DNA from 3 places in the Streptomyces sp. NPDC058469 genome. Region 3 is predicted to be linked to each of the others. Evidence: predicted binding sites of a transcription regulator. Region 3 holds the regulator's gene; each other region holds the start of a gene.
What was found. Region 3 encodes HrcA, which represses chaperone genes, less so after heat shock. Its sites were predicted from a motif close to TTNGCACTCNGNNNNNCNGAGTGCNAA; they were not measured.
Positions count from the first base shown of each region.

Region 1: a site for HrcA is predicted at 2,640-2,666, ahead of groES (co-chaperone GroES). Genes of this name have one in related genera too.
Region 2: a site for HrcA is predicted at 3,057-3,083, ahead of groL (chaperonin GroEL). Genes of this name have one in related genera too.

Region 1 covers NZ_JBHXME010000025.1:31,402-41,103, reverse strand. Annotated here, with positions in the region: gene ACFWP5_RS14670 (methyltransferase domain-containing protein) at 1-825, opposite strand, end outside; gene ACFWP5_RS14665 (polysaccharide deacetylase family protein) at 927-1,880, shown strand; gene ACFWP5_RS14660 (hypothetical protein) at 1,877-2,590, shown strand; gene groES (co-chaperone GroES) at 2,811-3,119, shown strand; gene groL (chaperonin GroEL) at 3,250-4,875, shown strand; gene ACFWP5_RS14645 (SDR family NAD(P)-dependent oxidoreductase) at 5,020-5,793, opposite strand; gene ACFWP5_RS14640 (MOSC domain-containing protein) at 5,902-6,570, opposite strand; gene ACFWP5_RS14635 (LysR family transcriptional regulator) at 6,651-7,568, shown strand; gene ACFWP5_RS14630 (WhiB family transcriptional regulator) at 7,610-7,939, opposite strand; gene ACFWP5_RS14625 (response regulator transcription factor) at 8,320-8,931, shown strand; gene ACFWP5_RS14620 (sigma-70 family RNA polymerase sigma factor) at 9,198-9,702, shown strand, end outside.
Region 2 covers NZ_JBHXME010000241.1:245-9,946, forward strand. Annotated here, with positions in the region: gene ACFWP5_RS49195 (NADH:flavin oxidoreductase) at 1-1,002, opposite strand, end outside; gene groL (chaperonin GroEL) at 1,266-2,894, opposite strand; gene ACFWP5_RS49205 (cold-shock protein) at 3,279-3,485, opposite strand; gene ACFWP5_RS49210 (MoaD/ThiS family protein) at 3,917-4,192, opposite strand; gene thrC (threonine synthase) at 4,313-5,629, opposite strand; SAM riboswitch class I at 5,645-5,791, opposite strand; gene ACFWP5_RS49220 (glucosyl-3-phosphoglycerate synthase) at 5,982-6,926, shown strand; gene ACFWP5_RS49225 (trehalose-6-phosphate synthase) at 7,032-8,453, shown strand; gene otsB (trehalose-phosphatase) at 8,617-9,480, opposite strand; gene ACFWP5_RS49235 (DUF3263 domain-containing protein) at 9,555-9,702, opposite strand, start outside.
Region 3 covers NZ_JBHXME010000002.1:200,959-210,660, forward strand. Annotated here, with positions in the region: gene ACFWP5_RS02165 (histidine triad nucleotide-binding protein) at 1-177, opposite strand, end outside; gene ACFWP5_RS02170 (S41 family peptidase) at 302-3,520, opposite strand; gene ACFWP5_RS02175 (hypothetical protein) at 3,566-4,132, opposite strand; gene ACFWP5_RS02180 (VOC family protein) at 4,221-4,613, opposite strand; gene ACFWP5_RS02185 (16S rRNA (uracil(1498)-N(3))-methyltransferase) at 4,631-5,383, opposite strand; gene ACFWP5_RS02190 (nitronate monooxygenase) at 5,380-6,456, opposite strand; gene dnaJ (molecular chaperone DnaJ) at 6,601-7,734, opposite strand; gene hrcA (heat-inducible transcriptional repressor HrcA) at 7,735-8,751, opposite strand; gene ACFWP5_RS02205 (MBL fold metallo-hydrolase) at 8,925-9,647, shown strand; gene ACFWP5_RS02210 (DUF3097 domain-containing protein) at 9,682-9,702, shown strand, end outside.

The sequences.
Region 1 (9,702 bases), on a different contig from region 3:
CCGCCCCACGGGACGGACTTCAGGGTCCGGCAGCCCGCGCCCGTGCAGAACTCGCGGACCCGGCAGGAGAGTTGCCCGCACCGCCCCCGGCCGCACTCCTGTCCCGAACCACAGCACAGCCTCCTTCACGTCACCCCCGTCCGAGATCCACTCCGCCTCGGCCGCCGCCGGGATCGCCTCGTGCGGTACCCCGGGTGCGATCTTCAGCGCGGCGAGCGGGGCCGTCGTAGCGGCGCCGACGGCCCAGGACAACGGCGGCGAGTACGCCTCGGGATCGAAGATGCGCCCCCGCCCGCCCCGCCGCGCGGGATCGACGAACACGGCGTCGTACGCGGACGTGTCCACCTCCGTCACATCCGCTTCCCGTACCTCGATCAGGTCGGTCAGTCCCAGCGCCTCCGCGTTGGCCCGTGCGACAGCGACCGTCAGCGGATCGCGGTCCACGGCCAGTACCCGCACCCCCGCCCGCGCCAGCGCGATCGCGTCGCCGCCGATTCCGCAGCAGAGGTCGGCGACGGAGGTCACGCCCAGGTCCAGCAGCCGGCCGGCGCGGTACGTGGCGACGCTCGCCCGGGTCGACTGTTCGAAGCCGTTCGGGGTGAAGAACATCCGGTCGGCGTCCTCGGGCGTGAATTTCGCCGCCGCCGCACGTTGCCGCAGCCGGGTCTGGCCGAGGGCCGCCGAGACGAGGTCGGCGGGGTGTTCGCGGCGCAGGCGGGTGGCGACGGCGAGTTCCTTGGCCGGGTCGGTGCCGCGGACCTCGTCGAGGAGGGCGCGGCCCTCGGGGGTGAGCAGGGCGGCGAAGGCGAGTACGGGGTCGTTCACCGGGTCATTGTGGGCCAGTCGGTGGACGGTGTGCCTCCGGTGGCGGTGTCTTGGAGGTGTCGGCACGGGATCGTGGCCGGGGCCTGAAAGGATCCGACCCCATGCGAGTAGTCGTACAAAATGACATCAATCGGGCGTACGGGAATCGGGGGATCCGGGGTCGGAGGACGGGCGCCCGTGGCGCGCTCGCCGCCCTGGCCCTCGCCGCCCTCGTCTCCGGCTGCACCCAGCCCGGCTCGGGCGCGGCCGTCCACCCGGCGCAGGGCGCGCAGCCGCTGCACGCGCCCCCGGCCCGCGCGCTGGACTCCTACGCGACCAAGTTGCGCGCCGCGTACGCCGCCCGGGTCGCCGCCGCGAAGCGCTGGGGGCTGGCGAAGGTGCCGCTCACGGCGCCGCCGGCCCCGGCGCCCAAGCCGGAGATCACCGCGCGCAAGGGCTTCGAGGTGGACGACCAGGAGGAGCTGAACCTCCCGCCGGTCTTCACGACGATCCCCACGAAACAGAAGATCGTCTTCCTCACCATCGACGACGGCGAGAACAAGGACCCTGCGTTCCTGCGGATGATGAGCGACCTGAAGCTCCCGTACACGGCCTTCCTCAGCAACTACCTGGTGAAGGACGACTACGGCTACTTCCGGAAGATGCAGGCCCAGGGGCACACGGTCAACAACCACACCCTCACGCACCCGTACCTGCCGGGGCTGTCCTACGCCGAGCAGAAGCGCGAGATCTGCGGCATGCAGGACATCATGAAGAAGCAGTTCGGCAAGGCCCCGACGGTCTTCCGGCCGCCGTACGGGAACTACAACCACGACACCCTCGTCGCCGCGAAGTCCTGTGGCATCAAGTACGCCCCGATCTGGGACGAGGAGGTGTACGTCGACCACTGGGAGTACCGCGAGGACGACCGGTCCCTGCACCCCGGCGACATCGTCCTGACGCACTTCCGGGGCCGTGCGGACTGGAAGGGCACGATGGTCGACGACATGCGCCGCTTCCTGGGCAAGGTCACGGCCGAGGGCTATGCGGTGGCCCGCCTGGAGGACTACCTGTGAGGCGGGCGGGCCGTCTGCGGGTACCGGTGGCCGTCGCCCTGGCGGCCGCCCTCCTCACCGGTTGCGCCCAGTCCGTCGACCCCATCGAACGGCTCGGCAAGAAGGCCGCCCAACGCGTCCACTCGCACGGCCCGTCCCACGAACAGCCGTACCGCCACTGGGGTTTGACGGCCCCGCTGGCCCCCGCCCCGAAACCGGCCCCCCGTCCCGCCGCCCGCTCGGCGGGTCCGGGCCTCCCACCCGTCGTGGACCACGTCCGCACCCGCGACAAGGTCGTCTTCCTGACCTACGACGACGCGGGTGCGCGCCGCGACCCCAGGTTCGCCGACATGGTCCGCGAACTACGGCTCCCGGTCACCATGTTCCGAACGGCACCGGAGCACGGCCACTTCACCGGCCTGCCCTACGCCGCCCAGCGCACCGAGATCTGCGGCCACCGGCCCCGCCCCAGGTCCCGTCTGCTCCGGCCCCCCTACGGCACGTACGACACGACGACCCTCCGGGCCGCCGCCGACTGCGGAGTCTCCGCCCTGGTCCTGTGGCGAGCCTCCACGACGACCGGCCCGCTGACCTATGCCCACGGCGACCACCACCTCGCCCCGGGCGACATCGTCCGCGTCGGTCCGACCCCGGCCGACAGCACGGCACGGCTGCTGCGCGGCATCCAGGGGCGGGGCCTGACGGTGGGCCGCTTGGAGGACTACCTCTAGCCCAACGCCTTCGGGGTGACTTCAAAATTCTGGTTCAGCGCCGCGGGCATTGGCACTCCGCTTGACCGAGTGCTAATCGCAGTCATAGTCTCAGACCTGGCACTCCCCCCTGGAGAGTGCCAATAGCGACGGGCAGGTCCGGCACCCGCGACGACGGATCGACCTGGTCGCCACCTCAGACAGTTAACCCCGTGAGATCTCCGAAGGGGGAGGTCGGATCGTGACGACCACCAGCTCCAAGGTTGCCATCAAGCCGCTTGAGGACCGCATTGTGGTCCAGCCGCTCGACGCCGAGCAGACCACGGCCTCTGGCCTGGTCATCCCGGACACGGCCAAGGAGAAGCCCCAGGAGGGCGTCGTCCTGGCCGTGGGCCCGGGTCGCTTCGAGAACGGCGAGCGCCTGCCGCTCGACGTCAAGACCGGCGACATCGTGCTGTACAGCAAGTACGGCGGCACCGAAGTGAAGTACAGCGGCGAGGAATACCTCGTCCTCTCGGCCCGCGACGTGCTCGCGATCATCGAGAAGTAATTCGCTTCAAGCACCATCTGAAGCACATTCTGTTTTGAGCTGCGCCCCTGGCCCCCGCGACCTTATGAAGCCGGGCGTCAGGGGCGTAGTTCGTTTCACCCACGTTTTCCGAGAGGGCTGAACCGCTCCCATGGCGAAGATCCTGAAGTTCGACGAGGACGCCCGTCGCGCCCTCGAGCGCGGCGTCAACAAGCTTGCCGACACGGTCAAGGTGACGATCGGCCCCAAGGGCCGCAACGTCGTCATCGACAAGAAGTTCGGCGCCCCCACCATCACCAACGACGGCGTCACCATCGCCCGCGAGGTCGAGCTCGACGACCCGTACGAGAACCTCGGTGCCCAGCTGGTGAAGGAGGTGGCGACCAAGACCAACGACATCGCGGGTGACGGCACCACCACCGCCACCGTGCTCGCCCAGGCGCTCGTACGCGAGGGCCTGCGCAACGTTGCCGCGGGTGCCTCCCCGGCCGCCCTGAAGAAGGGCATCGACGCCGCCGTCAAGGCCATCTCCGACGAGCTGCTCGCCACCGCGCGGCCGATCGACGACAAGGCCGACATCGCCGCCGTGGCCGGTCTGTCCGCGCAGGACAGCCAGGTCGGCGAGCTCATCGCCGAGGCGATGGACAAGGTCGGCAAGGACGGTGTCATCACCGTCGAGGAGTCCAACACCTTCGGTCTGGAGCTGGACTTCACCGAGGGCATGGCCTTCGACAAGGGCTACCTGTCGCCGTACTTCGTGACGGACCAGGAGCGGATGGAAGCGGTCCTCGAGGACCCGTACATCCTCATCCACCAGGGCAAGATCAGCTCCATCCAGGACATGCTGCCGCTGCTGGAGAAGGTCATCCAGGCCAACGCCTCCAAGCCGCTGCTGATCATCGCCGAGGACGTCGAGGGCGAGGCCCTGTCGACCCTGGTCGTGAACAAGATCCGCGGCACGTTCAACGCGGTCGCGGTCAAGGCCCCCGGCTTCGGCGACCGCCGCAAGGCGATGCTCGGCGACCTCGCCACCCTCACCGGTGCTCAGGTCATCGCCGAGGAGGTCGGCCTCAAGCTCGACCAGGTCGGCCTGGACGTGCTCGGCTCCGCCCGCCGCGTGACGGTCACCAAGGACGACACGACCGTCGTCGACGGTGCCGGCGACTCCTCCGAGGTCGCGGGCCGCGTCAACCAGATCAAGGCCGAGATCGAGAACACCGACTCCGACTGGGACCGCGAGAAGCTCCAGGAGCGCCTCGCGAAGCTGGCCGGCGGCGTGTGCGTGATCAAGGTCGGCGCCGCCACCGAGGTGGAGCTGAAGGAGAAGAAGCACCGTCTGGAGGACGCCATCTCCGCGACCCGCGCCGCGGTCGAGGAGGGCATCGTCTCCGGTGGTGGCTCCGCTCTGGTGCACGCCGCCAAGGTCCTTGAGGGCAACCTCGACAAGACCGGCGACGAGGCCACCGGTGTCGCGGTCGTGCGCCGCGCGGTCGTCGAGCCGCTGCGCTGGATCGCGGAGAACGCCGGCCTGGAGGGCTACGTCATCACCGCCAAGGTCGCCGAGCTCGAGCAGGGCCAGGGCTTCAACGCCGCGACCGGCGAGTACGGCGACCTGGTCAAGGCCGGCGTCATCGACCCGGTCAAGGTCACCCGCTCCGCCCTGGAGAACGCCGCCTCCATCGCCTCCCTGCTCCTCACGACCGAGACCCTGGTCGTCGAGAAGAAGGAAGAGGAGGAGCCGGCCGCCGGTGGTCACGGCCACGGGCACTCCCACTGACGCAGGTCGGTGAACCACCCGTAGTACACCGAAGGCCCGGCATCCCTCAGGGGGCGCCGGGCCTTCGCGTCGCCGTCTCTTCCGTCACCGAGGCGGCTGCCGTCACCTTCGTCACCGGGGCCGCCGTCATCGAGGCGGCTGCCGTCACTGCGGCCCGTACTTCCGCCCGGTCTTCGAGGTGACCCCGCCCAGCACCGCCTGCGGAGTGATCTTCACCAGACCCATCAGCGCCTTGTAGCGCGGGTCCGGGATCGACAGCGTCTTGCCGCGCGCCAGATCCGCGAGCGCCGCCGCGACCAGCTTGTCCGCGTCGAGCCACATCCAGTTCGGGATGTTGTCCGTGCCCATCCCGGCCCGCTCGTGGAACTCGGTCCGCACGAACCCGGGCGCCAGCGCCATCAGCCGTACGCCACTGCCGGCCAGGTCCTTGGCCGCGCCCTGCGTGAACTGCACCACCCACGCCTTCGACGCGCCGTACGTCCCGCGCGGCACGAAGGCCGCCACCGACGCCACGTTGACCACACCGCCGCGCCCGCGCTCCCGCATCGCCTCGGCCGCCGCGCTGGTCAGCCGCAGCACCGCCTCGCAGTGCACCTTGAGCATCTTCAGCTCGTCGGCCATCGACACGTCGAGGTAGCGGCCCTTGTTGCCGAAGCCCGCGTTGTTGACCAGCAGGTCGACGGGGTTCTTGCGGTCGGCGACGCGGGCGGCCACCGCCTCGATGCCCTCGTCCGTGGCCAGGTCGGCGGTCAGCACCTCCGCCTCGATACCGTGCCGGTCGTGCAGTTCGGTCGCCTGCTCCCCGAGCCGCTCGGTGTTCCGCGCCACCAGCACGAGGTTGTGTCCGTCCGCCGCGAGCCGCCGCGCGAACGCGGCACCGATCCCCGCGGTCGATCCCGTAATCAATGCCGTTGTCATGGCGCAAGATTAGTGACCCGGAGCGAGCCGGTCCGATCTCTGCACAGGCCCTCCCGATCCGTGACGAACACGTGTCGAACAACGTGTCGAACGGCCCGTGACGGCGGGTCAGCCCGGGTACTCCGCGACATATTTCCGGGCCTGCGCCAGCGCCTCCGGATGCAGTGCCTCACCCGCCGGAAGCAGCCGCGGCAGCAGCTCCCGCTCGGTCGTCACCGCCCGGAACTGCAGGGCCACCGTCACGTCGTGGTCGGGCCGGTGCACGATCTCGATCGCGTCGCCCGCCCGGATCTCGCCGGGCTCTATGACCCGCAGATAGGCCCCCGGCGCACCCTTCACGGTGAACCGCTTCACCCACCCCCGCTCGCCCAGATGGTCCTGGAAAGTGCGACACGGAATACGCCCGCAGGTGACCTCCAGCACCACCTCGGAACCGATCCGCCAGCGCTCGCCGATCCGCGCGCCGGACACGTCGAGCCCCAGGGTCGTCAGGTTCTCCCCGAAGGAGCCGCTGGCCAGCGGGCGCCCCAACTCCCGCTCCCAGCCGTCGAGATCCTCGCGCGCGACCGCGTACACCGCCTGGTCGTCGCCGCCGTGGTGCCGCCGATGACACACCGCGTCCCCGGCGAGCCCGCTCCCGGCGACCCCCTTCGGCCCGGGCGCGCTCACCCGCACCGGCGTGTCGGTCGGCCGCTTGTCGATGCCCGTCACACCCTCGGGCTGCTCCGTGTACGGCACGGCCGTGGCCCGGCCCAGATTCAGCGACAGAAGCTTCATGACGGCACGGTAGACGAGAGCGCCCCAAAGGCGTGGCGCATTATTCGTCGCCGTACCCAAGAAGCGCTTATGCTCGCCGCATGATCGAGGCCCGACATCTCCGTGTGCTGCGCGCCGTCGCCGCCACCGGCTCCTTTTCGGCGGCCGGGCGTGAACTGGGCTGCACCCAGCCCGCGGTCAGCCAGCAGATGAAGGCCCTGGAGACCTCGGTAGGCACCCCGCTCCTCATCCGCACCGGCCGCGAGATGCGCCTGACCCAGGCGGGCGAGGCTCTGGTCCGGCACGGCGCCGGCATCCTCGCCGGCCTGACGGCGGCGGAGGAGGAGGTCGCCGCGATCGCGGGCCTGCGCGCCGGCCGGGTCCGCCTGGTCTCCTTCCCCAGCGGCAGCTCGACGCTCGTCCCCACCGCACTGGCCGCCCTGCGCGCCGCCCACCCCGGCACCCGCGTCTTTCTGGAGGAGGCCGAGCCGCCGAACTCCGTAGAACTGCTCCGCGAGGGCGACTGCGACGTGGCGCTCGCCTTCCGCTACGAGGCCGCGACGGGCGCCGAGGACTGGTCCGACCTGGTGGTACGCCCTCTGCTCAGCGACCGCCTGGTCGCCCTGGTCCCGGAAAAACACCGCCTCGCGCGCGCGGAGTCCGTGGCCATCGGCGAACTCGCCGGGGACCCCTGGATCGCCGGCTGCCCGCGCTGCCGAGGCCAGTTGGTCGAGGTGTGCGAGAGCGCCGGCTTCACCCCGCGCATCGACTTCGCGACCGACGACTATCCGGCGGTCGTCGGCCTGGTGAGTGCGGGGCTGGGCGTCGCCGTCCTGCCCCAGCTCGCCATCGAGTCCGTACGGCCCAGGGGTGCGCGGACGGTGGCGCTGGAGCCGGCGGTGCGGCGGGAGATCGTCGCGCTCACCCTGCCCGACCTGGCGCAGGTGCCGGCTGTGGCGGCGACCCTCGGCCAGTTGGAGCGCGCTGCCACGGCGGGACGCTCGGGGCGCGAAAAGTAAGGGGCACGCGTGCGCGTGCCCGTCCTTGCAGAAACGTTCCTTCAGTTGTTCGAAACGGAGTCCCCGCCGGCCGCCGAGGCCGACACGAGCCGATTGCGGGCCCGCCCCATCAGTTCTTCGCGCTCGTCCTCGGTCAGGCCGCCCCAGACGCCGTACGGCTCGCGCACCGCCAGCGCGTGCGCCGCGCACTGTGCGCGGACCGGGCACCTCATGCAGACCTCTTTGGCCGAGTTCTCACGAGCGCTTCGTGCCGCACCGCGCTCGCCCTCGGGATGAAAGAAGAGCGAGCTGTCGACCCCTCGGCAGGCAGCCAGGAGCTGCCAGTCCCACAGGTCCGCGTTCGGTCCGGGAAGGCGGGAGAAATCTGCCATTGCGTGACCCCTTGTAGCCGTTATGGGCGGATACGGTGTCCACGACCGTACAACTACGATCTAAGGAGATGAAAATATGACTCATTGCGAATCTAGCCTCAGACACCAGCAAAAGGGAAGAAATAGGGCTGAATGGGGCACCGGTTGTGATGAAAGCTTGTGGGTCGGTCGCGCACGCCTCCTCCGTGTCCGCACCCTCACGTAGAGTGCCGAAGATGGCACACGGCCCCGTAACTCTTTCGAGTGACCGTCGTTGAGAGTGCGAGGCGGTTGAAAACACAAGTGCTCGGGCAAGCGTCCGAGACGGTCGACCGCACAGGTGACGATTTCGTACCAGCCTGGAGGCTCAAGGTGACGCGCATCAGTTGCGGAGGGCGGCCATGACATCCGTCCTCGTCTGTGACGACTCCCCGCTTGCCCGAGAGGCGCTCCGCCGCGCGGTCGCGACCGTGCCCGGTGTCGAGCGCGTGACGACGGCGGCCAACGGCGAGGAAGTCCTCCGCCGCTGGGGTGCCGACCGCTCGGACCTCATCCTGATGGACGTACGCATGCCCGGACTCGGCGGTGTCGAGACCGTGCGGCGGCTGCTGTCCGCCGACCCGGGCGCACGCATCATCATGCTCACCGTCGCCGAAGACCTGGACGGCGTGGCCCTCGCGGTCGCGGCCGGCGCCCGCGGCTATCTGCACAAGGACGCCTCGCGCGCCGAACTGCGGGCCACGGTCACCCAGGCCCTCGCCGACCCGACCTGGCGACTGGCCCCGCGCCGGCTGCGGTCCGCCGAGATGGGCGCCGCACCGACGCTCACCGCGCGCGAGATCCAGGTCCTCGAAGGAATGAGTCACGGCCGCTCCAACGCGGAGATCGGCCGTGAGCTGTTCCTCTCCGAGGACACCGTCAAAACGCACGCACGGCGCCTCTTCAAGAAACTCGGCGCCTCGGACCGGGCACACGCCGTGGCGCTCGGTTTCCGGTGGGGTCTGGTCCGTTAGGACCAGGTCAGTGGGTCGTAGCGGGGATACGAGAATCCCCGCCCGCCTCCGGGTGGGCGGGGACGGTGAAGGGGCCCGCCGGGTGCCCGCTGCTCGTTTCGCCGCGGATGCCGCATCCTTGAGATGTGGAGTTCCTCGGGGACGAGTCGGTCGAGCGGGAGGGGAGGGCGCAGGAGATGAGTTCCGGCGCACCTGCTCATAACGCTTCGGTGCACAACAACGGACGCGGTGCCACGGACCCTTCGGCCGCAAGGCACCATGGACCGATGCGTGACGACGAGGCGGCCAGGGCCCCAGGGGCGATTGGTGGACTCGTCCTTCGCGCGGTCGACGGAGACGAGCAGGCCACCCACGATCTGCTCGCCCACGTCCACCCACTGGCCCTGCGCTACTGCCGCACCCGGCTGTCCCGACTCCCGGGCGACGCACGGCACTTCGTCGAGGACCTCGCCCAGGAGGTCTGCGTCGCCGTCCTCCTCGCACTGCCGCGCTACAAGGACACCGGCCGTCCCTTCGAGGCCTTCGTCTTCGCCATCGCCGCCCACAAGGTCGCCGACCTCCAGCGGGCCGCGATGCGCCACCCCGGTTCCACGGCGGTCCCCTCCGACGAGATGCCGGAGCGCCCGGACGACTCCCTTGGCCCCGAAGAGCGCGCCCTGCTCAGCAGCGACGCCGAATGGGCCAAGAAACTCCTGGCCAACCTGCCGGAGAACCAGCGCGAACTGCTCCTGCTGCGCATCGCCGTCGGCCTCACCGCCGAGGAGACCGGTC
Region 2 (9,702 bases), on a different contig from region 3:
GCGCTCCAGGCTGTCGAGGAGGTCTTCGATGCCCTTGACCGGGGCGCCCTCGCCGCGGAAGCCCTTGAGGAAGTCGCCGTCGAGGCCGACCGAGCCGACGGTGATGGTCTGCTTGCCGGTGAGCTTCTTGGTCCAGCCCGCGAGGTTGAGGTCGGAACCGGCGTCCTCGAACTCGGGGAGCCAGTAGCGGCGGGTGGACGCGTGGAAGACGTCCACACCGGCCGCCGCGAGCGGAGTCAGGATCGCCTCCAGCTCCTCCGGGGTCTCGGCGAGACGGGCGCCGTAGACGTCCTGCTTCCACTGCGAGTAACGGAAGATGATCGGGAACTCCGGCGAGACCGTCTCGCGTACGGCGGCCACGATCTCCGCCGCGAACTTCGTACGGGCGACCGCGTCACCGCCGTAGGCGTCCGTACGACGGTTGGTGCCCGCCCACAGGAACTGGTCGAGGAGGTAGCCGTGCGCGCCGTGCAGCTCGACGCCATCGAAGCCGATCCGCTCAGCGGCGGCAGCCGCCTCGGCGAAGGCGCCGATGACGTCGTCCAGGTCCCGCTGCGTCATGGCCGTACCGGTGACCTCGTCGCTGCCGATGCGCAGCCCGGAGGGGCCGACCGCGGGGGCGTCCGCGAACGGGGGCTGGCCCTGCTCGCGGACCATGCCGATGTGCCACAGCTGCGGCACGATCGTGCCGCCGGCCGCGTGCACGCCCTCGGCCACCTTCGCCCAGCCCGCGAGCTGCTCCGCGCCGTGGAAACGCGGGATGTCGTCACTCTGCCCGGCCGAGTCGTGACCGACGTAGGTGCCCTCGGTGACGATGAGACCGACACCTGCGGCGGCGCGGCGGGCGTAGTACGACACCACGTCCTCACCGGGAATGCCGCCCGGCGAGAACTGCCGGGTCATCGGCGCCATCACGATCCGGTTCGGGACGGTCAGGCCGTTGAGGGTGATCGGACGGCCGAGGATTTCGGCCGCTCGGGAGGCGGGGGCGGTCGTAGACACGTGTGGGGGCTCCTCGGGATTACCGGGTGTCAGGCACAAGGCGCCAGACGTCAGGTACCAGGTGGTATGTGCGTATGCATCGATCATGCGTCAACAACAACCCCCCGGCCAAGCCCCTCATTCCAACCGTCCCGCACCTCGGCCTGTGATCCCGGACACCTGTGACCCCGACCACCCGTGACCCGGACACGCCCGAGGGCGGTACCTCCTGTCGGAACAGGAAGTACCGCCCTCGGTAAGACCGTTGATCAACCAGAGGTCGATCAGAAGTCCATGTCACCGCCCGGCATGCCGCCACCGGCACCCGCGCCGGCACCGGCCTTCTCGGGCTTGTCTGCGATGACGGCCTCGGTGGTGAGGAACAGCGCGGCGATGGACGCGGCGTTCTGCAGGGCAGAGCGCGTGACCTTCGCCGGGTCGATGATGCCCTCGGCGATCATGTCCACGTACTCACCGGTCGCGGCGTTGAGGCCGTGACCGATGGGCAGGTTGCGGACCTTCTCGACGACGACTCCGCCTTCGAGGCCACCGTTGACGGCGATCTGCTTCAGCGGGGCCTCAAGGGCCAGCTTCACGATCGCGGCACCGGTCGCCTCGTCACCTTCGAGCTCAAGCTTCTCGAAGACGTGGCCCGCCTGGATGAGCGCGACGCCGCCACCGGCGACGATGCCCTCCTCGACGGCCGCCTTCGCGTTGCGAACGGCGTCCTCGATGCGGTGCTTGCGCTCCTTGAGCTCGACCTCGGTGGCCGCGCCCGCCTTGATGACGGCGACGCCGCCGGCGAGCTTGGCGAGGCGCTCCTGGAGCTTCTCGCGGTCGTAGTCCGAGTCGCTGTTCTCGATCTCGGCGCGGATCTGGTTGACGCGACCGGCAACCTGGTCCGCCGAGCCCGAGCCGTCGACGATCGTCGTCTCGTCCTTGGTGATGACGACCTTGCGGGCGCGGCCGAGGAGATCCACGGTCGCGTTCTCCAGCTTGAGGCCGACCTCCTCGGAGATGACCTCGCCGCCCGTGAGGATGGCGATGTCGCCGAGCATGGCCTTGCGACGGTCACCGAAGCCCGGAGCCTTGACGGCGACGGACTTGAAGGTGCCGCGGATCTTGTTGACGACCAGCGTGGACAGGGCCTCGCCCTCAACGTCCTCGGCGATGATCAGCAGCGGCTTGCCCGACTGCATGACCTTCTCCAGGAGCGGGAGCAGGTCCTTGACGTTGGCGATCTTCGAGTTGGCGATCAGGATGTAGGGGTCGTCGAGGACGGCCTCCATACGCTCCATGTCGGTGGCGAAGTACGCCGAGATGTAGCCCTTGTCGAAGCGCATACCCTCGGTGAGCTCAAGCTCAAGACCGAAGGTCTGGGACTCCTCGACGGTGATGACGCCTTCCTTGCCGACCTTGTCCATCGCCTCGGCGATGAGCTCGCCGATCTGGGTGTCGGCGGCGGAGATGGAGGCCGTAGAAGCGATCTGCTCCTTGGTCTCCACGTCCTTGGCCTGCTCCAGCAGGGCACCGGAGACGGCCTCGACGGCCTTCTCGATACCGCGCTTGAGGGCCATCGGGTTGGCGCCCGCGGCTACGTTGCGCAGACCCTCCTTGACGAGGGCCTGGGCCAGGACGGTCGCGGTGGTCGTACCGTCACCGGCGACGTCGTCCGTCTTCTTGGCGACTTCCTTGACCAGCTCGGCGCCGATCTTCTCGTACGGGTCCTCGAGCTCGATCTCCTTGGCGATGGAAACACCATCGTTGGTGATCGTGGGGGCGCCCCACTTCTTCTCGAGGACGACGTTGCGGCCCTTGGGGCCAAGGGTGACCTTGACGGCGTCGGCGAGCTGGTTCATCCCGCGCTCGAGACCGCGCCGTGCCTCCTCGTCGAACGCGATGATCTTGGCCATGTGAAGTGGTCCTCCCGGACTGGGGTGGATTGCTCCGGACCGCGCTGGCGCCCGCGACGGACGGCCTGCCTGCCCCGTGGTTCCTTGCACCACCTGGCCTGCGGGCCTCACCGACCCGGTCCTTCGTTATCACTCTCACCTTCAGAGTGCTAACGCCAATGATTAGCACTCGGCATGGTCGAGTGCAAGCGGCTCCCGCGTTCTGGGCCCCTCCTTCACGGGGCGCGCGAGGTGCGCGCGGGGCCTGCGTGACGGACGCGCGAGGCACGCTCCGGGCACGCTCCGGGCATGACGAAGGGCCCGTACCCCAGGAGGTGACCCCCCAGGAGTACGAGCCCTTCGGTGAGGAACGAAGAACGTCGCTGCTGTTCGTCGGCGCGTGCTTCAGCTGGTCGCGAGCCGGACCATGTCCGCCTGCGGCCCCTTCTGACCCTGCGAGATCTCGAAATCGACCCGCTGACCCTCTTCCAGGGTGCGGTAGCCGTCCATCTGAATCGCGCTGTAGTGGACGAAAACATCCGCACCACCGTCGACCGCGATGAAGCCGTACCCCTTCTCCGCGTTGAACCATTTGACGGTGCCCTGAGCCATGCCTAACTCCCCTATTACTGGCCCTTGCACGGACCCGCACTTCGCGGATCCGGGTCAGACCTCACCCCCCACAGGATTGGGGGCGTGCGCCGGAACGCGTCGACCGCGGCCGAATGTATCCGTCCAACTGCCGTCTGCAACAGGTCAATCCGACGAGAATTCCGGGCAGGACCGGTCGGGAATTTACGGAGAATTCGTCCGACTTCAGGGCAAGTCGGGCCCGATAAAGGGAACATAACGCGCAAAAAGTCTGCACACTTTGGCTACTTCTCATCGCACGCGGAGCGGGTACTCATATGCGTCCGGCATGCGGAGTGGAGCGCGTTCCCCAACTGTACCCCGCTCAACCCTACAGAATTGCCCCCTCCGCTTCTCTCACGGAGGGGGCAATTCGATGAACTCTTGGTAATCGGCGTTACCGAGGGTAATTATCAGCCGCCGGCGACGGCCGGAATGATCGAGACGCCGGCCCCCTCCGGAGTGGCCGTCTCCAGCCCCTGCTCGAACCGCACGTCGTCATCGTTGACGTACACGTTGACGAACCGCCGCAGCTTGCCCTGATCGTCCAGGACGCGGGCGGAGATGCCCGTGTGGTTCTTCTCCAGGTCCGTGATGACCTCGGCGAGGGTGGCACCTTCGGCGGAGACCTCGGCCTTACCGCCGGTGTAGGTGCGAAGGATGGTGGGGATGCGGACAGAAACGCTCATGCTCAAGACCTCCGGTCAGGTACGGCTTCTGGCTTTCAGGGGCGCGGGGCTGTGTCGACGTGCTGCTACCGCCGCGCGGGCGCGACCAACCCCCACGGGCCCGCAGACAAAGAACGACGCTTACGACGCGAGCCCAGCTTCCCTGAACGACTCGAGGTTCGGCCGGATCGTCGCGGTGAGCCCCGTGCCGGCAACCGCGTCCAGCGTCTTCAGACCGTCACCGGTGTTCAACACGACAGTGGTCAGCGTCGGATCCAGCAACCCGTTCTCGATCAGCTTCTTCGCCACACCGACGGTCACCCCACCGGCGGTCTCCGCGAAGATCCCCTCGGTCCGGGCCAGCAACTTGATCGCGTCGACAACCTGCTCGTCGTTGACGTCCTCAACAGCCCCACCGGTACGCCGGGCGATGTCCAGCACGTAAGGGCCGTCCGCCGGGTTCCCGATCGCCAGCGACTTGGCGATCGTGTTCGGCTTCTGCGGACGTACGACGTCATGCCCGGCCTTGTAGGCGACGGACACCGGCGAACATCCTTCCGCCTGCGCCCCGAAGATCTTGTACGGCTTGTCCTCGACGAGCCCGAGCTTGATCAGCTCCTGCAGACCCTTGTCGATCTTCGTGAGCTGCGACCCGGAGGCGATGGGAACCACGAGCTGGTCGGGGAGCTGCCAGCCCAGCTGCTCGCAGATCTCGTACGCGAGGGTCTTGGAGCCCTCCGCGTAGTACGGCCGCAGGTTGACGTTGACGAAGCCCCAGCCCTCGCCGGCCGGGTCGCCGATCAGCTCGGAGCAGAAGCGGTTCACGTCGTCGTAGTTGCCCTCGATGCCGACGAGCTCGCCGCCGTAGATCGCGGCCATGACGATCTTGCCCTGCTCCAGGTCGTGCGGGATGAACACGCAGGAGCGGAAGCCGGCCCGCGCGGCGGCGGCACCGACGGCGCCCGCGAGGTTGCCGGTGGAGGAGCAGGAGAGGGTCGTGAAGTTGAAGGCGCGGGCGGCCTCGATGGCCTGGGCCACGACGCGGTCCTTGAAGGAGTGCGTCGGGTTGCCGGAGTCGTCCTTGACGAACAACTTGCCCGCGTCGACGCCCAGTTCGCGGGCGAGGTTGTCGGCCTGGACGAGCTTGGTCCAGCCGGGGTTGATGTTCGGCTTGTCGGCCACGTCGGCGGGGACGGGCAGCAGGGGCGCGTACCGCCAGATGTTCGCGGGGCCCGCTTCGATGCGCTTGCGGAGCTCTTCGGTGTCGTAGGCCGAGAAGTCGTAGGCGATCTCCAGCGGGCCGAAACACTCCTCGCAGGCGAAGACCGGACCGAGCGGGACGCGGTGGCCGCACTCGCGGCAGGACAGCGCGGCGGCGGGGCCGAGATCGACGGCGTTCGCGGAGTTCGTGTCCGTGTTCGCGGGGTTCGTGGTGCTTGCGACAGTCTGCGCAGCCATGGAGGCGAGGCCCTTTCCTCATCTTCCTCACGACGCATCTCGCCGTGAGACGGATTTGGCACCTTCCCGAGCCGGGAGCCTCGCCACATCAACGTGACAAGACCGGCTGGAGGGTTGCCGGGGCTTCAACGGGCCGTATCCCTCTGCCCCTCTGGATGAGCGGTGTTCAGTTGTGTATGCGGTTGTGTCACTTGCGTGAGCGTCGACAACCCCCGACATGCGATGGTCATCAGCGTTGTTCAAAACTGTAACCGAAGGCCAGGACAGTTGAGTGAGCCGTCCGAACCGCGAGACGGATCACACACACTCCGTGATCACTGCTCGCCGAGAGAACGCAGAGGAGCCGCGCAACGTGCTGAAGGAAGTCGAGCGCTGGCTGAGCACCCGCTCCTGGTCCATGACCGATCGCCCGCTCCACAAGATTCTGGCCGCCAAGCAGCGCACGGGCCAGTCGGTCAGTGTCGTGCTGCCCGCGCTCAACGAGGAAGCGACGGTCGGCGACATCGTCGCGATCATCCGTCACGACCTCATGCAGCAGGTCCCGCTCGTCGACGAGATCGTCGTCGTCGACTCCGGGTCCACCGACCGCACCTCCGAGGTGGCCGCCGCGGCGGGCGCCCGGGTCGTGCACCGTGACGACATCCTGCCCCGCATCCCCGCCGTGCCCGGCAAGGGCGAGGTGCTGTGGCGCTCGCTGCTCGTGACGAGCGGTGACATCGTCTGCTTCATCGACGCGGACCTGAAGGAGTTCTCCTCCGACTTCGTCACCGGGATCGTGGGCCCGCTGCTCACCGACCCCGGCGTCGACCTCGTCAAGGCGATGTACGACCGCCCGCTCGGCGGCGCGGCGGGCCAGGGCGGCCGGGTCACCGAGCTGATGGCGCGCCCGCTGCTGAACATGCACTGGCCGCAGCTGGCCGGTTTCGTGCAGCCGCTCGGCGGCGAGTACGCGGCCCGCCGCTCACTGCTCGAACAACTGCCGTTCCCCGTCGGCTACGGCGTCGAGCTGGGCATGCTCGTCGACGCGCTGCACCTGGTGGGCCTGAACGCCCTCGCCCAGGTCGACGTCGGCGTGCGCAAGCACCGGCACCAGGACGGGCAGGCGCTGGGTCGCATGGCCGCGCAGATCTACCGCACGGCTCAGCTGAGGCTGGCCCGCGGTCACCTCATCCGGCCGTCCCTGACCCAGTTCGAACGGGGTCCGGACGGCTTCGAGCCGCGCACGTACTCCGTGGACACGGAGGAACGGCCGCCGATGGCGGACATCACCGAGTACCAGTCCCGCAAGGTGGCATAACCGCACAGTCATAGACGGTCACGGACGGTCGTATACGGACTCATACGGTCCGCAGACGGCCGTCCGTACGTTTGAGCGTTTCCGGGCCGGGCTAGGTTGTGGCGTATGGCTTCCACGGCTTCTACGGCTTCCCCCTCCCCTCGCGGTGCCGCTCAGGTGCTCGTCGCGTCCAATCGCGGCCCGGTCTCGTACGAGGTGGGCGACGACGGTTCGCTGCGCGCCAAGCGCGGCGGCGGCGGGCTGGTGTCCGGGCTGTCGGCGATCGGCCCGGACGCGGGTGCGCTGTGGGTGTGCTCGGCGCTGTCCGACGGCGACCGCGAGGCCGTACGGCGCGGGGTCGGCGAGGACGGCGTACGGATGCTGGACATCCCGGCCGATGTACACGCCGACGCGTACAACGGCATCGCCAACTCCGTGCTGTGGTTCGTCCACCACATGCTGTACCAGACCCCGCTGGAGCCGGTCTTCGACGCGGAGTTCCGGCGCCAGTGGGCGTCGTACGAGACGTACAACCGGGCGTTCGCGGAGGCGCTGGCACAGGAGGCGGCGGAGGGCGCGGTCGCGATCGTGCAGGACTACCACCTGTGCCTGGTGCCGGGGATGCTGCGGGAGTTGAGGCCGGATCTGCGGATCGGCCACTTCTCGCACACGCCGTGGGCACCGGCGGACTACTTCCGGATGCTGCCGGACGACATCCGGGAGCAGCTGCTGACGGGCATGCTCGGCGCGGACCGGCTCGGCTTCCTCACCCACCGCTGGGCGGACGCGTTCACGGCCTGTTGTACGGAGTTCGCCGGGGGCCCGGGTGACACGCGGATCGGCGTCCACGGCCTCGGCGCCGACGCCGACTTCCTGCGCGCCCGCTCGCACGAGCCGGACGTGGAGGAGCGCATCGTCGCACTGCGCGAGGAGATCGGCGCGGGCCGCAGGACCATCGTCCGCGTCGACCGCACCGAACTGTCCAAGAACATCGTGCGCGGACTGCTGGCGTACCGCCAACTCCTCGACGACCACCCGGAGTTGCTGGAGCAGGTCGTCCACGTGGCGTTCGCCTACCCCTCCCGGCAGGACCTCGCCGTCTACCGCGACTACACGGCCGAGGTGCAGCGGGTCGCCGACGAGATCAACTCCCAGTACGGGACGGCGGGTTGGACCCCGGTCGTCCTGCACGTCAAGGACGACTTCGCCCGCTCCCTGGCCGCGTACCGCCTCGCCGACGTGGCCCTCGTCAACCCCATCCGCGACGGCATGAACCTCGTCGCCAAGGAGGTCCCGGTCGTCTCCGACGAGGGCTGCGTCCTGGTCCTCTCCCGGGAGGCGGGCGCCTACGAGGAGTTGGGCGAGGACGCGATCCCGGTCAACCCGTACGACGTGATCGCCACAGCCGGCGCGCTCCACGAGGCGTTGACCATGCCGGCCGGGGAACGGGCCGAGCGGACAAAGAGGTTGACGGCGGCGGCTACGGCCCTGCCTCCGGCCCAGTGGTTCCTGGAACAGCTGAACGCGCTGCGCGATCGGACGAGTTGAGCGGGGCCGGGGCGGGGCGCGTCGGGGGAGCGGCAGAGCGGCCGTGGGGGTCGCTGGAAGCTGGGGCCGTTCCTAACCACTGTGGTGGTTCATGACTGGTTAGAAAGGACCCCAGCCTCCGGAGAGGCCAGTAGCAGGTCTAGGCCCCCACCCCGGCCTCGAATCACCCCAGTTGAGCCGCGAGCGCCGACAGCAGTCCTACGACCCCCGCCGGGCCGTCCACCACCAGGTCGGCCCGTTCCCGCAACTCCGTGACCTCGTCGCTGCCGCTGCAGACCAGCAACCCGGGGACGCCGTCCGAGCGGAGTTTTTCCACGGCCGCGAAGGCGGGGAGGTCGCCGAGGTCGTCGCCCGCGTAGAGGACCGACTCGGCGCCGGTCTCGCGGAGGTAGTCGAGGAGGGCTACGCCCTTGTCCATGCCGGGTGGGCGCAGCTCCAGGACCATGCGGCCGGGTTCGACGATCAGGCCGTGGCGGGTGGCGAGCTCGGTGAGGGGGGCTCGTAGGGCCTCGAAGGCGGCCTGGGGGTCCTCGGCTCGGCGGGTGTGGACCGCGAGCGCGCGGCCCTTCTCCTCGATCCACGTGCCCTGCCAGGCGCCGATCCGGTCGAGGAAGCCCGGGAGTTCGGCGCGGACCGCCGCGACCCCGGGATGCGGGGCGGGCGCGCTGACCGTGCTGCTCACCGCGTCCCAGCGTTCCGTGCCGTAGTGACCGAGGACGACCAGGTGTGCCAGGGCCGGGACGCCCGCGAAGCCGCCGTTGCGGACCGCCACGCCGGCCGGGCGGCCGGTGATCACGGCCACGGACGCCACCTTCGGGGCGAGTGCGGCCAGCGCCGGCACCGCGCCCGGATGCGCGCGGGCCTGCTCGGGGTCCGGCACGATCGGTGCGAGCGTGCCGTCGAAGTCGAGTCCGATCACCGCGGCGGCGGGCTTGGCGAGGATCGCCTCAAGGCCTTCGCGCCCGGCACGGGTGACGGGGGTCGGCAGTGCGTGCAGGGGATCGGTGGAGTCCTGAGGGCTGCCCATGTCAACGACCCTATCCGGGTGGGGGCGGTCCTACCCCTCGCTCACCGCCGCACGGCCGGGACCCACACCTCTCCTCACCTCTCCGAGCGCCGCGTGTCACGGACCCGTCTCAGCCTGTTCACCGTCACCGGGTCGTGGGCCAGGGCCCGCTCGTCGTCCAGCAGGGCGTTGAGCAGCTGGTAGTAGCGCACGGGGGCCAGGCCCAGTTCCTCGCGGATCGCG
Region 3 (9,702 bases):
GGCGAGGGACACGGCGTCGGGGTAGTGGACCCGGGGAATCACCAGGACGTGGGTCGGGGCCTGGGGGTTGATGTCCCGGAACGCGACGGTGGTGTCTGTTTCGCGGACGATCGTTGCCGGGATCTGGCCCGCGACGATCTTGCAGAACAGGCAGTCGTTCTGCGGTTCGCCAGCCATGCGGGTTCCCTCCGGAAGTCTGGTGGTGCTTTACGCGAGGCATCGTATCGTCGTCGGGTGCGGGTGCGTGGGGGCTGGTCGCGGCGACGCGGCGGAGCCGCACATCGACACAGCCCCGCGCCCCTCAGGTGGGCAGGACTGGCGGTGTTTTCGCCGGACTGGTCTCCAGCGCTTCCAACGCCAAGCGGATTGCCTCGTCCAGCTGGGTGTCCCTCCCCGCCGCGTAGTCCTGCGGACGCTGCACCACCTCCACGTCCGGGTCCACCCCGTGGTTCTCCACCCCCCAGCCGTAACCCTCAAGCCAGAACGCGTACTTGGGCTGGGTGATGAGCGTGCCGTCGACCAGCCGATACCTGCTGTCGATGCCGATCACGCCGCCCCACGTACGCGTACCGACCACCGGGCCGATGCCCAGCGCTTTGATCGCCGCGTTGACGATGTCGCCGTCGGAGCCGGAGAACTCGTTGGCCACGGCGACGACGGGGCCCCGGGGGGCGTCCTCGGGGTAGCTGTACGGGCGCATGCCGCGCGGGAGGTCCCAGCCGACGATGCGGCGGGCCAGCTTCTCGATGACGAGCTGCGAGGTGTGGCCGCCGCGGTTCTCGCGGACGTCGACGACCAGGCCCTCGCGGGCCACCTCTACGCGCAGGTCGCGGTGGATCTGGGCCCAGCCGGGGGCCTGCATGTCGGGGACGTGGAGGTAGCCGAGGCGGCCGCCGGACTTCTCGTGGACGTAGGCGCGCCGGTCGGCCACCCATGCGTGGTAGTACAGCGGTTCCTCGTCCGCGAGGGGGACGACCACCGCGTGCCGCGGGTCGCCGCCGCCGGCCGGGGAGACGGTCAGCTCGATGGGCTTGCCCGCCGTGCCGACGAGCAGGGGGGCGGGTCCGGTCACCGGGTCGACGGGCTGTCCGGCGATCGCGAGGATCGCGTCGCCCGCGCGGACGGCGACGCCGGGGGCGGCGAGCGGGGCGCGGGCGTTCGGGTCGGAGGTCTCCGAGGGCAGGATGCGGTCGATGCGCCAACTGCCGTCCTCGTGACGGGAGATGTCGGCGCCGAGCAGGCCCTGGCGTTCGCCGTGGCCGTGGCCGCCGCGCGGGGTGACGTAGGCGTGCGAGGTGCCGAGTTCGCCGTGCACCTCCCAGAGGAGGTCGACGAGGTCGTCGTGAGTGGCTACGCGGTCCAGGACGGGGCGGTAGCGGTCGAGGACGCCGTCCCAGTCGACGCCGCTCATGTCGGCGCGCCAGAAGTTGTCCCGCATGACGCGGCCGGTCTCGTCGTACATCTGCCGCCACTCGGCGGCCGGGTCGACGGTCTGGCGGATGCGGGACAGGTCGACGTTGATGTTCGTGTCGTTGTCGTCGTCCTCGGAGGAGGCGCGGCGGTCGCTCGGTACGACCCTCAGCTTGTGGTCGGTCCACAGCAGGACGCGTTTGCCGTCGCCGCTCACCTCGAAGTGGTCGGCGTCCCCGGCGAGGTGCTCGATGCGCTGCTGGGCGAGGTCGTAGCGCTCCAACTCGGTTTTGGGGTCCGGGTCTTCGGGGGTCGCGCGGGTGGCGCCGAGGACTCCCTGCACCGGGTGGCGCAGCCACAGGACGCCGTCCTTGGCCGCGCGCAGGTTGGTGTAGCGGCCGGCCTCCACCGGGAAGGGGACGATGCGGTCGGCGAGCCCTTCGAGGTCGACGCGGGTGGTCGGGCGGCCCTCGCTGTCGGGGGTCTCGTCCTTGTCCGGGGTCTCGAAGGGGCGGCCGTGCCGCTGCGGTCCGAAGGGGGACGGGGTCGTGGCGGCGAGGGTGATCAGGTGCGGGCGGTCGCCGACCACGAAGGCCAGGTCGAAGACGTGCTCGTCGTAGACCGGGTCGAAGGAGCGGGTGGAGAGGAAGAGCAGGTGCTTGCCGTCGAGGGTGAAGGCGGGGGCGTAGTCCTGGAAGCGGAGCGGGGTCGCCTCGGTGACCGACAGGTCGGTGGTGTTGGCGAGCTTGAGCTGGCGCAGCGGGCGCGGGCCGGGGTGCGACCAGGCGAGCCAGGCGGAGTCCGGGGAGAAGGCGAGGCCCGACGCGTCGCCGTCCTCGCTGCGGTCCACCTCGCGGACCTCTCCGGTTTCCCGCTCCACGAGGAGGACGCGTCCGTCGTGCGAGCCCACGGCGACCCGGCTGCCGTCGGGGGCCACGGTGAGGGCGAGGACGCGGCCGAGCTGTCCGGCGGCGAGCCTGCGCGGGGTGGCGCCGGGGGCGAGGCCGGTGGCGGGGGCGAACTCCAGGGCGTCGTCGCCCTCGGCGTCCGTCACCCACACCACCCACTCCTCGCCGTCGGCGCGGAAGGTGCGGGGCAGCCGGGCCCGGACGCCGGGTGTGGCGGCGAGTGCGCGGGCCGGGCCGGAGCGGTGGGTGACCCAGTGGACGGCGCCGCGCACGGCGACCGCGCTGCCGCGCGCGGTGTGGTCGGGGGAAGCGGACCCGAACCAGCGGGCCGCGGCCACCGGGAACGGCTGCTGGTCGATGCGCTGTCCGCCGAGCCGGATGTCGAGGCGGCGCGGTTCGGCGCCGTCCAGGTCGTCGAGGAGCCAGAGTTGGCCGGCGGAGGAGTAGATGATCCGGGTGCCGTCACCGGACGCGTGCCGGGCGTAGAAGCCGTCGAGCGGGGTGTGGCGGCGGAGGTCGGAACCGTCAGCGAGGGAGGAGTACAGCGCGCCGGTGCCCTCGTGGTCGGAGAGGAACGCAATCCGCTCCCCCGCCCACACCGGGTACTCGATGTTGCCGTCCAACTCCTCGTGCAGGCGCGTGAATTCGCCGTCGCCGTCGCGGTCGATCCACAACTTGCCCGCCGTACCGCCCCGGTAGCGCTTCCACCAGGCGGCCTCGCGGCCCATGGGGGCGGAGAGGAGGACCGTGGCCGTCTCACCGCGGGCGACATCGCCGACCCAGCCGTACGGGAGGATCGTCGCCGGTCCGCCGTCCAGCGGGACCGAACGGGCCCAGCTGCGGCGGAGGTTGGCCTGGCCGTGGGCGCTGGTCACCAGGACCTCGCCGTCGGCGGTCCAGCCTCGCACCTGGGTGCGTGAACTGCCCCAGTGCGTCAGGCGTTTGGCGGGGCCGCCGTCGACCGGGGCGATGTGCACCTCGGGGGCGCCGTCGCGGGTGGAGGTCCAGGCGACGGTCGTGCCGTCGGGCGAGATGCGGGGGTGGGTCACCGGCACGTTCTCGGCGCTGACCCGCCAGGCCCTTCCGCCGCCGTCGAGGGATGCCAGCCACACGTCGTCCTCGGCGGTGAAGGCGACCAACTCGCCGTGCAGGTGCGGGAAGCGGAGATAGGCCTGGGCTGCGGACGCTGAGGGCTGAGTCACCTGATCAGGTTATGCATCGGCGGTATCCGCCGACAGCCCTTTGGATCACTTGCCTTCGACAGGCCAGCAGGTCGGGTCGCCCTTGCACCAGATCGTCTTGGTGACCGTGACGGTGACGGTCGGTCCCGGGCCGTAGGTGAGGGTCGGGTTCGGGTTGGACACGGACGACGGCGTCGCCGCGTTGCAGTCGCCGAGCCCGGTGACGTGGAACACCTGCTTACCGGCCACCTTGCCGACCAGGTCACCGCGTACGCACGCGCCGTCGACGGCCCGGGTGACCTTGCCGGTGACGGTGATGTCCCGGTTGTCGCTCGTCTGCCCCTGGCAGTCGACGCTGACGACCGTGGTCTCGGTCGGCGAGGGCGTCTTCCCTGGCGTGTAGGCCTTGTTGCCGCTGCCGTAGTTGCCGGTGCAGGTCAGCCAGCGCACGCTCACATGGTCCCGCTTGAACTCCGCGGTCGCCGTCTTGTCGGTCGTGTACGCGACGGTCGCCGAGCTGAGATCACCGGGCTGGCACGCGACGGCCCCGCCCACGGTCACCACCGCGAGCCCCGCCACAGCGGCCACCCGCCGCCCGCGCGGCCGACGCCAGTTCCGTCTCAAAGCCCCCATGGACGGCAGCCTGCCACCGTCGCGGCGCACACGGAAGAGCGCATACGGCCACCCGTGCGCCGGGGGCGTAATGCACCGGCGCGTGGCCTCAGCCGCGCAGCAGCAGCCACTCCTGAAGCTCCACCACATTGCCCTCGGGGTCCTTGAGATGGGCGACCCGCATCCGGTCCGTCATCGGCGCGGGCCCGTGCAGCAGTACCGCGCCCCGGGCCGTGATCTGCTCGCAGTACCCGTCCAGTCCGTCCACCCGCAGCACCACCAGCGACCGGTGCCCCGTCGCCAAGTCCCCCAGCTCGCCCAGCACTTGGGCCATCATCGCCCGGTCCTGCAGCGCGATCCCGGCCGAGCCGATGGAGGGGCTGAACTTCTCGTACGGTCCCTCGGCGGCCCCCGACTGGGGCTTCAGGCCGAGGACTTCGGCGTAGAAGCGGTAGCAGGCGGCGAAGTCGGTGACGAGCAGCCGTACTTGGGCGAGTTCCACGGGCGATCCCCCCTGGTTCAGGACCAGCGTCCGGTACGGCCCAGGAGCAGCGCGGTCGCCGCGGTCCCGGCCGTCGATGTACGCAGCACGCTACGCCCGAGCCGGCATGCCTTCGCCCCCGCGTCCTCGAAGAGCGCCAACTCCTCGGGGGAGACGCCTCCTTCGGGGCCCACGACCAGCACGATCTCGCCCTCGGCGGGGAGTTCGGCGGTGGCCAGGGGCTCGCTGCCGTAGTCGCGGTCCTCGTGGAGCACGGCGGCGAAGTCGGCTTTGGCCAGAAGTGCCGCAACCTGCTTGCTCGTTGCCGCGTCCGCGACCTCCGGGAAGCGCAGCCGGCGGGACTGCTTGCCGGCCTCCCGTGCGGTGGCCCGCCACTTGGCGAGGGCCTTGAGACCCCGGTCGCCCTTCCACTGCGTGATGCAACGGGAGGCCGCCCAGGGGACGATCGCGTCGACGCCGGTCTCGGTCATCGTCTCGACGGCCAGCTCGCCGCGGTCGCCCTTGGGGAGGGCCTGGACGACGGTGATGCGGGGGGTGGGCTCGGACTCGACGGGGAAATCGTGGAGTTCGACGATCAGGCGGTCCTTGCCCTCGGCCCTGAGGACCACACCGGAGGCGCCCCGGCCCTGCCCGTCCGTGAGGACGACGTCCTCGCCGGGCTGCAGCCGCCGTACGGAAACGGCGTGCCGTCCCTCGGGGCCGTCCACCTCGGCGACGGAACCGGGGCCCACACCCTGAAGGGACTCGACCACGAACACCGGCGCGGTCACCGGAGGTCGCCCCCGGACGACAACGCTGTCCGGGCGGAGGCCAGTTCGGCGACCAGCACCTCGACCAGCTGGCCGGCGGGCAGCTCGCGTGCCATGCGGTGGCCCTGTCCGGCCCACAGGGCCATGCCCTGCGCGTCGCCGGCCTTGGCGGCGGCCTTGCGCAGCGGCGAGGTCAGGTGGTGGATCTCCGGGTACGCGGCGGGGGCGTACGGGCCGTGCTCGCGCATGAAACGGTTGACCAGGCCGCGGGCCGGGCGGCCGGAGAACGCGCGGGTCAACTCGGTACGCGTGAACAGGGGGTTGGTGAGTGCCAGCTTGTGGAGCGCGTGGGCGCCGGACTCCGGGGTGGCGAGGAACGCCGTGCCGAGCTGGGCCGCGCTCGCGCCCGCCGCGAGGGCCGCGGCTATCTGGCTGCCGCGCATCAGGCCGCCGGCGGCGACGATCGGGAGGTTCACGGTCTCGCGGATCTGGGCGACGAGGGAGAGCAGGCCGACGCTGGCGCCGTCGTTCTCCGGGAGGTCGCGGTGGGTGCCCTGGTGGCCGCCGGCCTCGACGCCCTGCGCGATCACCGCGTCGGCACCGGCCCGCTCCACGGCGAGGGCCTCCTCGGCGGTGGTGACGGTGACGAGGGTGAAGGTGCCGCCCCGGCGCAGCGCGTCCAGCACCGCCGGGGCCGGGATCCCGAAGTGGAAGGAGGCCACCGGCACCGGGTTGTCCAGCAGGACGGACAGCTTGGCGTCGTAGCCGTCCTCACGGCCGCTGTCCGGGTCGCCGAGTTCCGTCTCGTACCAGGTGGCCTCGCCGGCCAACTGGTGGGCGTAGACGTCGACCGCGGCCTTGTCCGCGTACTCCGGCTGCGGCATGAAGAGGTTCACGCCGAAGGGGCGGCCCGTCAGACTCCGCAGCTGCTTGATCTCCTGGTACATGCCGTCGGCCGTTTTGTACCCGGCGGCGAGGAACCCCAGCCCGCCGGCCTCGGACACGGCGGCCGCGAGACGCGGGACGGAGACACCGCCCGCCATCGGGGCCTGCACGATCGGATGAGGGAGGAGATCGGTCAGTGCGGAGGACATGACGGCATGTTGTCACGTCCTCCGAACAAGTCCGAATCCGGCCTTGGCCCTGGCACATGCCATTACTTTCAGCCGGTCCGGCCATGAAGGACGAGGCCGTTCGGACCGAGGAGAGGGCCCGGGGGCGGCAGCCCCCGGACCCTCTCAGCGACCGTTGAAAGCGTCCTTGAGGCGCGAGAACAGCCCCTGCTGCCCCGGCTGGAACGTCCCCGTGGGCCGCTCCTCGCCGCGCAGCTTGGCCAGTTCGCGGAGCAGGCGTTCCTGTTCCACGTCCAGCTTGGTCGGGGTGGTGACCTCGACGTGGACGATGAGGTCGCCCCGGCCGCCGCCGCGCAGATGTGTGATGCCGCGGGTGTGCAGCGGGATCGACTGGCCGGACTGGGTGCCCGGTCGGATGTCGACCTCCTCCATGCCGTCCAGCGTCTCCAACGGCACCTTCGTGCCGAGGGACGCCGCCGTCATCGGGAGCGTGACCGTGCAGTGCAGGTCGTCACCGCGGCGCTGGAACATCGCGTGCGGCAGCTCGTGGATCTCGACGTACAGGTCACCGGCGGGGCCGCCGCCGGGGCCGACCTCGCCCTCGCCCGCGAGCTGGATCCGCGTGCCGTTGTCCACACCGGCCGGGATCTTGACCGTGAGCGTGCGCCGCGAGCGGACGCGGCCGTCACCGGCGCACTCCGGGCACGGCGTCGGCACGACCGTGCCGAAGCCCTGGCACTGCGGGCACGGGCGGGACGTCATGACCTGGCCCAGGAAGGACCGGGTCACCTGCGAGACCTCACCGCGACCGCGACACATGTCACAGGTCTGTGCGGAGGTGCCGGGGGCGGCGCCCTCGCCGTTGCAGGTGTTGCAGACGACGGCCGTGTCGACCTGGATGTCCTTCGTGGTGCCGAAGGCAGCCTCGTCGAGCTCGATCTCCAGCCGGATCATGGCGTCCTGGCCCCGGCGGGTGCGCGAGCGCGGTCCGCGCTGCGACGCCGTACCGAAGAACGCGTCCATGATGTCCGAGAAGTTCCCGAAGCCACCGGCTCCGAAGCCCGCGCCCGCGCCGCCCGCCTGCGAGAGGGGGTCGCCGCCGAGGTCGTAGACCTGCTTCTTCTGCGGGTCCGAGAGCACCTCGTAAGCGGCGTTGATCTCCTTGAACCGCTCCTGGGTCTTCGGATCCGGATTCACGTCCGGGTGCAGCTCGCGCGCGAGCCGGCGGAAGGCCTTCTTGATCTCATCCTGCGACGCGTCGCGACGCACGCCGAGAACGGCGTAGTAGTCCGTGGCCACTTATGACTCCGCCAGGATCTGTCCGACGTACCGTGCCACTGCGCGTACCGCTCCCATCGTTCCCGGGTAGTCCATGCGGGTCGGTCCGACCACGCCGAGCTTGGCGACTGCCTCGATGCCCGAACCGTAGCCGACCGACACCACCGACGTGGAGTTGAGTCCCTCATAGGCGTTCTCATGACCGATCCGTACGGTCATGCCCGAATCCCCCGCCTCACCAAGCAACTTGAGGAGCACGACCTGCTCCTCCAACGCTTCCAGGATGGGGCGGATGGTGAGGGGAAAGTCATGTCCGAAGCGGGTCAGATTGGAGGTGCCGCCGATCATCAGCCGCTCCTCGGTCTCCTCGACGAGCGTCTCCAGGAGGGTGGAGAGCACCGTCGCGACCGTGCCTCGGTCCTCGCCCTCGAAGGCCTCCGGAAGGTCCTGCACGAGCTGCGGGACGTCCGCGAAGCGGCGGCCCGCGATCCGGCTGTTGAGCCGCGCCCGCAGATCCGCGAGCGAGGCCTCGCCGAACGGCGCCGGGCAGTCGACCATGCGCTGCTCGACCCGCCCGGTGTCCGTGATCAGCACGAGCATCACGCGCGCGGGGGCCAGCGACAGCAGCTCCACGTGCCGGACGGTCGAGCGGGTCAGCGAGGGGTACTGCACGACGGCGACCTGCCGGGTGAGCTGCGCGAGCAGCCGTACCGTACGGCCCACGACGTCGTCGAGGTCGACCGCGCCGTCGAGGAAGTTCTGGATCGCCTTGCGCTCGGGGCCGGTCATCGGCTTGACGCCGGCGAGCTTGTCGACGAAGAGCCGGTAGCCCTTGTCGGTCGGGATACGCCCCGCACTGGTGTGCGGCTGGGCGATGTACCCCTCGTCCTCCAGGGCCGCCATGTCGTTGCGCACGGTCGCCGGGGAGACGCCGAGGCTGTGCCGCTCGGTGAGCGCCTTGGACCCCACTGGCTCCTCGGTGCCGACATAGTCCTGGACAATGGCGCGCAGCACCTGAAGCCTGCGTTCGCTGAGCATCGCGCACACCTCCAGTTCTGGTCGCCGTTTTGTTGCCGGGCTGCCCTTTCCTGGCACTCTGTGCGCGTGAGTGCCAGCGTTCCCCGGCCCAGTGTACGGCCGTGAGGTACACCCTGGGCAAGGCCGGTCCTGCGATGTCACGCCCCGAGTGCCGTCACCGTTAGCGTCGCCGTATGACGGTGACTTGGGAAGAGGTGGGGTGGGAGCGGGTCGCGGCCGGGGTGGGCCGGTGCCGGCTGCCTGGCTGGGACTGCACGGTCGGGCTGGTCGTCGGGGACGGTTCGGCGCTGATGATCGACGCCGGGTCGAGCCTCGCGGAGGGCGCGCGGTTGCGTACGGAGGCGCAGGCGCTCGCCGGGCGCCGTGTGACCCATCTCGCGCTCACCCACGCCCATTTCGACCATGTCTTCGGGGCCGCGGCGCTCACGGGCGTCGAGGTGTTCGGCGCGGTGGGCGTGGAGCGGGTGTTGACGCGTGAGCGGGAGGCGCTGCGCACGGACGCTGTCGAAAACGGGCTGCACGCACGCGTGGCCGACGAGGCCGTGGACGCCCTGACGTACCCGCGTCACCTGGTGTCGGACGAGCTGACGCTCCCCCTGGGCGCAGACCGGCAGGTCAGGCTCGCGAACGTCGGCCCCGGACACACGGCCCACGACCTCGCGGTCCTCGTCCCCGGCTCCCCGCCGGTCGTCTTCTGCGGCGACCTCGTCGAGGAGTCCGGCGAACCCCAGGCGGGCCCCGACGCCGTACCGTCGCACTGGCCGGCCGCGCTTGACCGGCTTCTCGACCTGGGCGGGGAGGACGCGCTGTACGTGCCCGGTCACGGAGCGGTGGTGGACGCGGGGTTCGTGCGGGCCCAACGGGACGCGTTGGCAACGCGTTTCGGCGTGTCGTGACGGCGGTCGGCCCGGTTCTCCTATCGTCATCCGAATGCGCCAGTACTCCGCCGAC